Regions from separate parts of the Bradyrhizobium sp. SZCCHNPS1003 genome, predicted to be linked through region 2. Evidence: predicted binding sites of a transcription regulator. Region 2 holds the regulator's gene; the other holds the start of a gene.
What was found. The regulator HrcA, encoded in region 2, represses chaperone genes, less so after heat shock. The targets are predictions, from matches to a motif close to GTTAGCACTCNCNNNNNGNGAGTGCTAAC.
Positions count from the first base shown of each region.

Region 1: a site for HrcA is predicted at 2,047-2,075, ahead of groES (co-chaperone GroES). Genes of this name have one in related genera too.

Region 1 is NZ_JAUHIU010000002.1:488,462-492,670, forward strand. It holds gene groL (chaperonin GroEL) at 1-1,600, opposite strand, end outside; gene groES (co-chaperone GroES) at 1,689-2,003, opposite strand; gene QX126_RS05945 (usg protein) at 2,383-2,667, shown strand; gene QX126_RS05950 (cupin domain-containing protein) at 2,855-3,433, shown strand; gene QX126_RS05955 (acyltransferase family protein) at 3,655-4,209, shown strand, end outside.
Region 2 is NZ_JAUHIU010000019.1:85,759-89,967, reverse strand. It holds gene hemW (radical SAM family heme chaperone HemW) at 1-279, opposite strand, end outside; gene rdgB (RdgB/HAM1 family non-canonical purine NTP pyrophosphatase) at 266-910, opposite strand; gene rph (ribonuclease PH) at 907-1,620, opposite strand; gene hrcA (heat-inducible transcriptional repressor HrcA) at 1,805-2,893, shown strand; gene grpE (nucleotide exchange factor GrpE) at 3,026-3,646, shown strand; gene QX126_RS27260 (hypothetical protein) at 3,811-4,209, opposite strand, start outside.

The sequences.
Region 1 (4,209 bases), on a different contig from region 2:
CGGGGCCGCCGGCGTTCTTCTTCGGCAGCTCGGCGACCATGGCTTCGGTCGTGATCAGCAGCGCAGCCACGGAGGCGGCGTTCTGGATCGCGGCGCGAACCACCTTGGTCGGGTCGATGATGCCCTTGGAGACCAAGTTGCCGTACTCGCCGGTCTGGCTGTCGAAGCCGTAGGCGTACTGGTCCTTCTCCAGGATCTTGCCGACGATGACCGAGCCGTCCTCGCCCGCGTTGATCGCGATCTGGCGGGCCGGGGCGGAGAGCGCCTTGCGGACGATCTCGATGCCGGTCTTCTGGTCGTCGTTCTTGGTGCGCAGGCCCTTGAGCTGCTCGGAAGCACGCAGCAGGGCGACGCCGCCGCCCGGCAGGATGCCTTCCTCGACAGCCGCGCGGGTCGCATGCATCGCGTCATCCACGCGATCCTTGCGCTCCTTGACCTCGACCTCGGTCGCACCGCCGACGCGGATCACCGCGACGCCGCCCGCGAGCTTGGCCAGACGCTCCTGCAGCTTCTCACGGTCGTAGTCCGAGGTGGTCTCCTCGATCTGCGCCTTGATCTGCTGAACGCGCGCCTCGATGTCGGCCTTCTTGCCGGCGCCGTTGACGATCGTGGTGTTCTCCTTGTCGATCATCACCTTCTTGGCGCGGCCGAGCATCGAGAGGTTGACGTTCTCGAGCTTGATGCCGAGATCTTCCGAGATCGCCTGGCCGCCGGTCAGGATCGCGATGTCCTGCAGCATGGCCTTGCGGCGATCGCCGAAGCCCGGAGCCTTGACGGCGGCGACCTTCAGGCCGCCACGCAGGCGGTTGACGACCAGGGTGGCGAGCGCCTCGCCCTCGACGTCCTCGGCGACGATGACCAGCGGCTTGCCGGTCTGCACCACGGCCTCGAGCAGCGGCAGCAGCTCGTTCAGCGAGGAGAGCTTCTTCTCGTTGATCAGGATGTAGGCGTCATCCATCTCGACGCGCATCTTGTCGGCGTTGGTGACGAAGTAGGGCGAGATGTAGCCGCGGTCGAACTGCATGCCCTCGACCACGTCGAGCTCGGTCTCCAGCGACTTGGCTTCCTCGACGGTGATGACACCCTCGTTGCCGACCTTCTTCATGGCGTCGGCGAGGAACTTGCCGATCTCGGCGTCGCCGTTGGCGGAGATGGTGCCGACCTGGGCGATCTCGTCGTTCGACGTGACCTTCTTGGAGTTCTTGACGAGGTCTGCAACGACCGCCTCGACCGCGAGGTCGATGCCGCGCTTCAGATCCATCGGGTTCATGCCGGCGGCAACCGCCTTGGCGCCTTCGCGCACGATGGCCTGGGCCAGCACGGTCGCGGTGGTGGTGCCGTCGCCGGCCGCGTCAGCGGACTTGGAGGCGACTTCGCGCACCATCTGTGCGCCCATGTTCTCGAACTTGTCGTCGAGCTCGATCTCCTTGGCGACGGTGACGCCGTCCTTGGTGATGCGGGGAGCGCCGAACGACTTGTCGAGGACGACGTTGCGGCCCTTCGGGCCGAGCGTGACCTTGACGGCATTGGCGAGGATGTCCACGCCGCGCAGCATGCGATCGCGGGCGTCGACGCCGAACTTAACGTCTTTTGCTGACATATTGGGTTTCCCTGAGTTGAATTGGTCGTCTCACCCTGGGCAGGGCGCCCGCAGGCGCTCCTCAGGGTGAGCGTTGAGCGGGTTGGGCTTAGGCGGCCTTCTTCTTCGACGCGGTGTCGGTGAGCACGCCCATGATGTCGCTCTCCTTCATGATCAGCAGCTCCTGGCCGTCGATCTTGACCTCGGTGCCCGACCACTTGCCGAACAGCACGCGATCACCGACCTGGACGTCGAGCGGGACCAGCTTGCCGCTCTCGTCGCGGGCGCCCGGGCCCACCGCGATCACTTCGCCCTGCGAGGGCTTCTCCTTGGCCGAGTCGGGGATGATGATGCCGCCAGCGGTCTTCTCTTCGGCGTCGATGCGCTTGACCACGACGCGGTCGTGAAGCGGACGGAAAGCCATACAGTCCTCCTAAGCTATTGAGGCGATTGTCAGTTTCTGGAATTTTGGCAGTCGGTGCCGGCGAGTGCCAGCACGTGGGCTGGATTTAGGGGAGAGCATTCAGCCGGACAAGGGCTTGTAGCAGAAAAATTAGCAGTCAACTGCGGGCTCTGCCAAAGCGTTCCGATAGCGTTAACGGGAGCGGAACGAACCATGAAACCCCGTATTAGCACCTGGGCTAAGTGGCTGCTAATGCAGCATTTTTCAACATGTCGTTAAACATTTAAGCTTGAGATGGGTTGAGGACATGCGTCACATTTCTTGGCAGTGAGCGCATCTTTGCCGGGTGGCTCCATCCCGGTTGGCCACACGGACATGCGCTCCAGAAACGGAGGTTGGCATGGTGTCGAAGGTTGAGGTTTCCGAGGACTTTCGGAAACAGGTGCTGGGTTACGGGCTGACGACGGCGCAGATCCTGTATCGGATGCCGGATCACCGCTCGCTGCTGCAGACCTATGTCTGGCAGAACTACGACCTGTTTCCGAAATTCCCCGCGCTGCAGGACTTCCTGGCGTTCTGGCAGGAGAAGATCGAGGGCCCCTTGTACTCGGTCACGGTGGCGCATTCCAAGCTGATCAAGCCGGCCGAGCTGCGCGCCGTCGACGGCATCTTCCGGCTGCATTGAGGCTGACGCGTAGCCCGGATGAGCGAAGCGATATCCGGGTTCAACGCGGACGCGCGTGAGTCCCCGGATGTCGTTTCGCTCATCCGGGTTAAGCGCTGCCTCGGCCCTGTTGAGGTCGTCGATCGGTCGACCCGCAAAGCGGCAGGTTGTGCTATCCTCGCGTGCGAGGACACGCAGGGAGAGCGCCATGGCCAAGAAGAGCCGCACCGCCAAATCAGCATCACGCGCCGCCGCGAAAGCCGCGCCGCGAAAAACCGCAAAGACAAAGCCGACGGCGAAGACCGCCTTCGCGGCGCCGGCCAAGCCGGGAAGGGTGGCGAAACCCTCGACGCGCAAGGCGCTCGCGAGCAAGGGGCGACCAGCGCCGGCGCCGCGCCGGCGCAAACAGAAGGTCGCCATCAGCCATCACCGCGAGGAGGACTTCAAGGCCGACGGACTGCGCGCCTATGCTGTTTACCGCGACCTCGGCATCGCCGACGCGACGCACGGGCTGGCGCGCGCGCATGTCATCCGCATGCTGCCGCCGTGCAATCCGCAGGAAGTCTCCAAGCTGCACACCCATGCGGTCGACTTCCAGATGGTCTATGTGCTCAAGGGCTGGGTGAAGAGCTACCTCGAAGGCGTCGGCGAGACGCTGATGCAGGAGGGCAGTTGCTGGACCCAGCCGCCGAAGATCCGGCACATGATCCTCGACTATTCCGACGACGTCGAGCTGCTGGAAGTGATCCTGCCGGCCGACTTCAAAACCGTCGAACTGTCGACGTAAAGCCGACAGAAACGGATGGAAACATTCGCGTGCGATGGACGGCGGTCGCATCGCGCGTGTGTGTTGACATCCGGTCTCGCGTCACTGGGACGGATGGGCCGGCGACGAATCCGTAAGAGGTGTTCGCCGCGGGCTTGCGTAAAGGCGTACCTGTCCCGTTGCCGCGCTTCGTCGTCCAGTTCGCTCCCACGATCCCGCGCGCGCCCCGCACGCGCGCATCGATGCAGCCCCGCATCGCCAACGCGGGCGCCGGTTCGGCTTCAGGTGCCGCCCATCGCGAGGACATCGACTGGCTGCGCGCCATCGCGGTGCTCTCCGTTGTCGCATTCCATTTCGAGGCGCCGGCGATCTTCGGCGGCTTCGTCGGCGTCGACATCTTCTTCGTCATCTCCGGCTACCTGATCACCGGCATCATTGCCGCGGAGATGGCGGCGGGCCGCTTTTCGTTCGCGCAATTCTACGAGCGGCGGGTGCGGCGGCTGCTGCCGGCGCTCTACGCCATGGTGGCGTTCGCGGCGATCCCGGCGTCGCAGGACATGCTGGGCTCCGAGCGCGCCGAGTTCTTCCGTTCCGCGGCCGCCGTCGTCACCTTCACCTCGAACATCTTCTTCTGGCAGCAGTCCGGCTATTTCGACCACGCCGCGGTCGAGAAGCCGCTGCTGCACACCTGGTCGCTCGCCGTCGAGGAGCAGTTCTATCTGGTACTCCCCGTCGTGGTCTGGGCCGTGTTGCTGATAGCGCGCGGGCGACGGCTGGCGCTGCCGGTCACGCTGGCG
Region 2 (4,209 bases):
AGCGACGTGCCAGTGCTTGCCGATCGCGTCGAGAATGGCGCCGACCGTCTGCGGCTGCATCAGCGACGGCGTGCCGCCGCCGAGAAAAATCGACGTGACGGTGCGCGGCCCGATGCGGGCGGCCGTGGTCGCGATCTCCTGCGCAAAGGCGCGGGCGAAGCGGTCCTGATCGATGGCGGCATGCCGGACATGGCTGTTGAAGTCGCAATACGGACATTTCGACAGGCAGAACGGCCAGTGCACATAGACGCCGAACGCTTCGCTGTCAGCGCTGGTCAAGGCAGATCTCCGCGAGCTTCACGAAGGCGCGCGCCCGGTGCGACAGGCCGAGCCCGAGCGGCGGCAGGCCATGCTTCTCGATGCTGGTCATCTCGCCGAAGGTCCGGTCGTGGCCCTCGGGCAGGAACATCGGGTCGTAGCCGAAGCCCGCCGTGCCGCGCGGCGGCCAGACCAGGGTGCCGTCGACCCGCGCCTCGACCTCCTCGACATGACCGTCCGGCCACGCCACGCACAGCGCCGAGACGAAATGCGCGGTGCGCTTGTCGGCACTCATCGCGCCCCGCTCCTGCAGCAGGCGCTCGATCCGCGCCATCGCGCTGGTGAAATCCTTGTCCGGTCCGGCCCAGCGCGCCGAATAGATCCCCGGCGCCCCATCGAGCGCATGAACCACGATACCGGAATCGTCGGCAAAGGCAGGAAGCTGCGCGGCCTTGGCCGCGGCGACCGCCTTGATGCGGGCGTTGGCCTGGAAGGTCTCGCCGGTCTCGTCCGGCTCGTCCAGGCCGAGATCGCCGGCCGACACCGCCTCGACGCCATGGGGGGCGAGCAGCTCGCGCATCTCGGCAAGCTTGCCGGGATTGTGGGTCGCGATGACGAGGCGCCCCGTGAGCTTGCGATGACCGCTACTCACGCGACCGCCATCTTCTGCAGGTCGACCAGTCGCGCCACGCCCTTGCGGGCCAGTGCCATCAGCGCCAGGAGCTCGGCCTCGGTGAACGGCGTCTTCTCCGCCGTGCCCTGCACCTCGATGATGCGGCCGTCGCCGGTCATGACGAAATTGGCGTCGGTCTCCGCCTCGGAATCCTCGGCGTAGTCGAGATCCAGCACCGGCGTGCCGTTGTAGATGCCGCAGGAGATCGCGGCGACGTTGGCGCGCAGCACCTCGGTCTTGATCATGTTGCGCGACTTCATCCACTTGATGCAGTCAGCCAGCGCCACCCAGGCGCCGGTGATCGACGCCGTGCGCGTGCCGCCGTCGGCCTGCAGCACGTCGCAATCGACCGTGATCTGGCGCTCGCCGAGCGCTTCCAGGTCGATCGCGGTGCGCAGCGAGCGACCGATCAGACGCTGGATCTCGACGGTGCGACCGGTCTGCTTGCCGGCGGAGGCCTCGCGCCGGGTCCGTTCCAGCGTGGCGCGCGGCAGCATGCCGTATTCAGCCGTGATCCAGCCGCGCCCCTGGCCCTTGAGCCAGGGCGGCAGCCGGTCCTCCAGCGTGGCGGTGACCAGCACATGGGTGTCGCCGAACTTCACCAGGCAGGAGCCCTCGGCGTATTTGACGACGCCGCGTTCCAGGCTCACGGCCCGCAGTTCATCCGGTGCACGGCGGCTCGGCCGCATGATTCTCTCCGTGAAAGCGCGCGAAAGACCGACTTTGACCGGCCTTGTAGGAGCCGCGACCGGCAGCGGCAAGGGCTTATCAAGGGATTATCATGGCCTCGTCGCGCCCGAGAGCACGCGACGACCGGCTTGCCACCGAGCCGCCGCATGGACACATTATAGGCAGCTGCGAGGAGAGCATCTGGTGGCCCACCACGATCCGATCAACCTGATGACACCGCCGGCCGGTCTGGCGCAGCTCAACGAGCGCTCGCGCGAGATCTTCCGGCAGATCGTCGAAAGCTATCTGGCGACCGGCGAGCCGGTCGGCTCGCGCAACATTTCGCGGCTGATCGCGGTTCCGCTGTCGCCGGCCTCGGTGCGCAACGTCATGGCCGATCTCGAGCAGCTCGGCCTGATCTACGCGCCGCACACCTCGGCCGGCCGGCTGCCGACCGAGGCCGGCCTGCGTTTCTTCGTGGACGCCCTGATGCAGGTCGGCGACATGACCGAGGCTGAGCAGCAATCGATCCAGAGCCAGCTCGCCGCGGTCGGGCGGGCGCAATCGGTCGAGGCCGCTCTGGACGAGGCGCTGACCCGGCTGTCGGGTCTGACCCGTGCCGCTGCCGTGGTGCTGACCGCAAAATCCAACACCCGGCTGAAGCACATCGAGTTCGTGCGGCTCGAGCCCGAGCGTGCGCTGGTCGTGCTGGTGGGCGAGGACGGGCAGGTCGAGAACCGGGTTCTGGTTCTGCCGCCGGGCGTGCCGTCCTCGGCGCTGACCGAGGCGTCGAATTTCCTCAATGCCCGCATCAGAGGCCGGACGCTGGCGGAAGCACGGCTCGAGCTCGAGACGGCGCTGGCGCATGATCGCGCCGAGCTCGACCTGCTGACGCAGAAGGTGATCGCCGCCGGTGTCGCGAGCTGGTCCGGAGGGGACAGCGACGAGCGGCAGCTCATCGTGCGCGGCCACGCCAACCTGCTCGAGGACCTGCATGCGCTCGAAGATCTCGAGCGCGTGCGGCGGCTGTTCGACGATCTCGAGACCAAGCGCGGCGTCGTCGATCTGCTTGGACGGGCAGAGAACGCGGAAGGTGTCCGCATCTTCATCGGCTCGGAGAACAAGCTGTTCTCGCTGTCGGGCTCGTCGACGATCGTATCGCCCTATTCCGACGCCACGGGTCGCATCGTCGGCGTGCTTGGCGTCATCGGTCCGACCCGGCTCAACTATGCCCGGGTGATCCCGACGGTCGATTATGCCGCGCGTCTGGTCAGCCGGCTGCTGGGTGGCTGACGCGTGACATGATTAACCCGCGGACAGCGCCTCCGGGCGCGATGGTCAGGCTGCGCTTGATTTTCGACGCTCAAAGCACGATATCCCGCCCCATACCCCCAAAACCCGTCAGCCGAACTTGCGAGTCTGTCCATGACCGATCCCGACCTGCATAAGAATGATCCGGAAAACCCGGCGCAGGCCAGCGACCCCGTCGTCTCCAAGCCCTACATCATGCCCGACGACCCTGAGACCGGCTCGGCCGAGGCCCTTGCCAAGGAGGCGGCCGACGCGCGCGACAAGATGCTGCGCACGCTGGCGGAGATGGAGAACCTGCGCAAGCGGACGGCCCGTGAAGTCGCCGATGCACGCATGTACGGCATTACCGGTTTCGCGCGCGACGTGCTCGACATCGCCGACAATCTGCAGCGCGCGCTCGATGCCGTGCCGGCCGAGACACGCGCCAATGCCGATGCAGGCCTCAAATCGTTGATCGAGGGCGTCGAGCTCACCGAGCGCTCGCTGCTCAACACGCTGGAGAAGAACGGCGTCAAGAAGTTCGATCCGACGGGACAGAAGTTCGACCCCAACTTCCAGCAGGCGATGTACGAGGTCCCGGATTCGTCGGTGCCGTCGGGCACCGTGGTGCAGGTCGTGCAGGCCGGCTTCATGATCGGCGAGCGCATCCTGCGTCCCGCGCTGGTCGGCGTGTCCAAGGGTGGCGCGAAGGCGGCGCCCGCGCCGAGCAACGATCAGTCGAACAGCGCCGCGTGACGGCGAGCATAGGCAGGTCTTCTCCTGCCGTCCTGTCAGTCCAACGAAGAAGCCACGGGCGGTGATGCCCGTGGCTTCTTGTTTGTCGGCGCGAGTTTGTAGTTCGTGTCGCGGCAAATGGACCGCGGCCGATGAGACCGCGGCGTCCGGATACCGAGTTGGGCTCAGCCTCTCGGCTGGATGCCGTCGCGGACGGCGCGGAAGCGCGGGAAGGCTACCGACCACTGATCGCGCGGCGCGCTGCCGATGATCCGCAGTGTATTCGGCCCGCCGAAGCGCAGCCATTGCACCACGGTCACCGGCGTATTGTCCTTGCCGCTGGTGGCTTCGAGCCGGGTCTCGTAGGCCGGCTGGCCGTCGATGCGGATCGGCTCGGACATCGTGATGCGCGCTTCGCGGACGCCCGGAATGGTGGTGGCCGCCTGCTGGGCGACACGCGCGCGGTCGCCCGCCTCCGGGGCCACCCCGGCCACGAGCCCGATCACCACGAAGGGCGCGGCTTCGAAGCCCTTGTCCTCTTCGCCGTCGGCCAGGATCAAGGCACCCGGCCCGAGCGTGCGGAT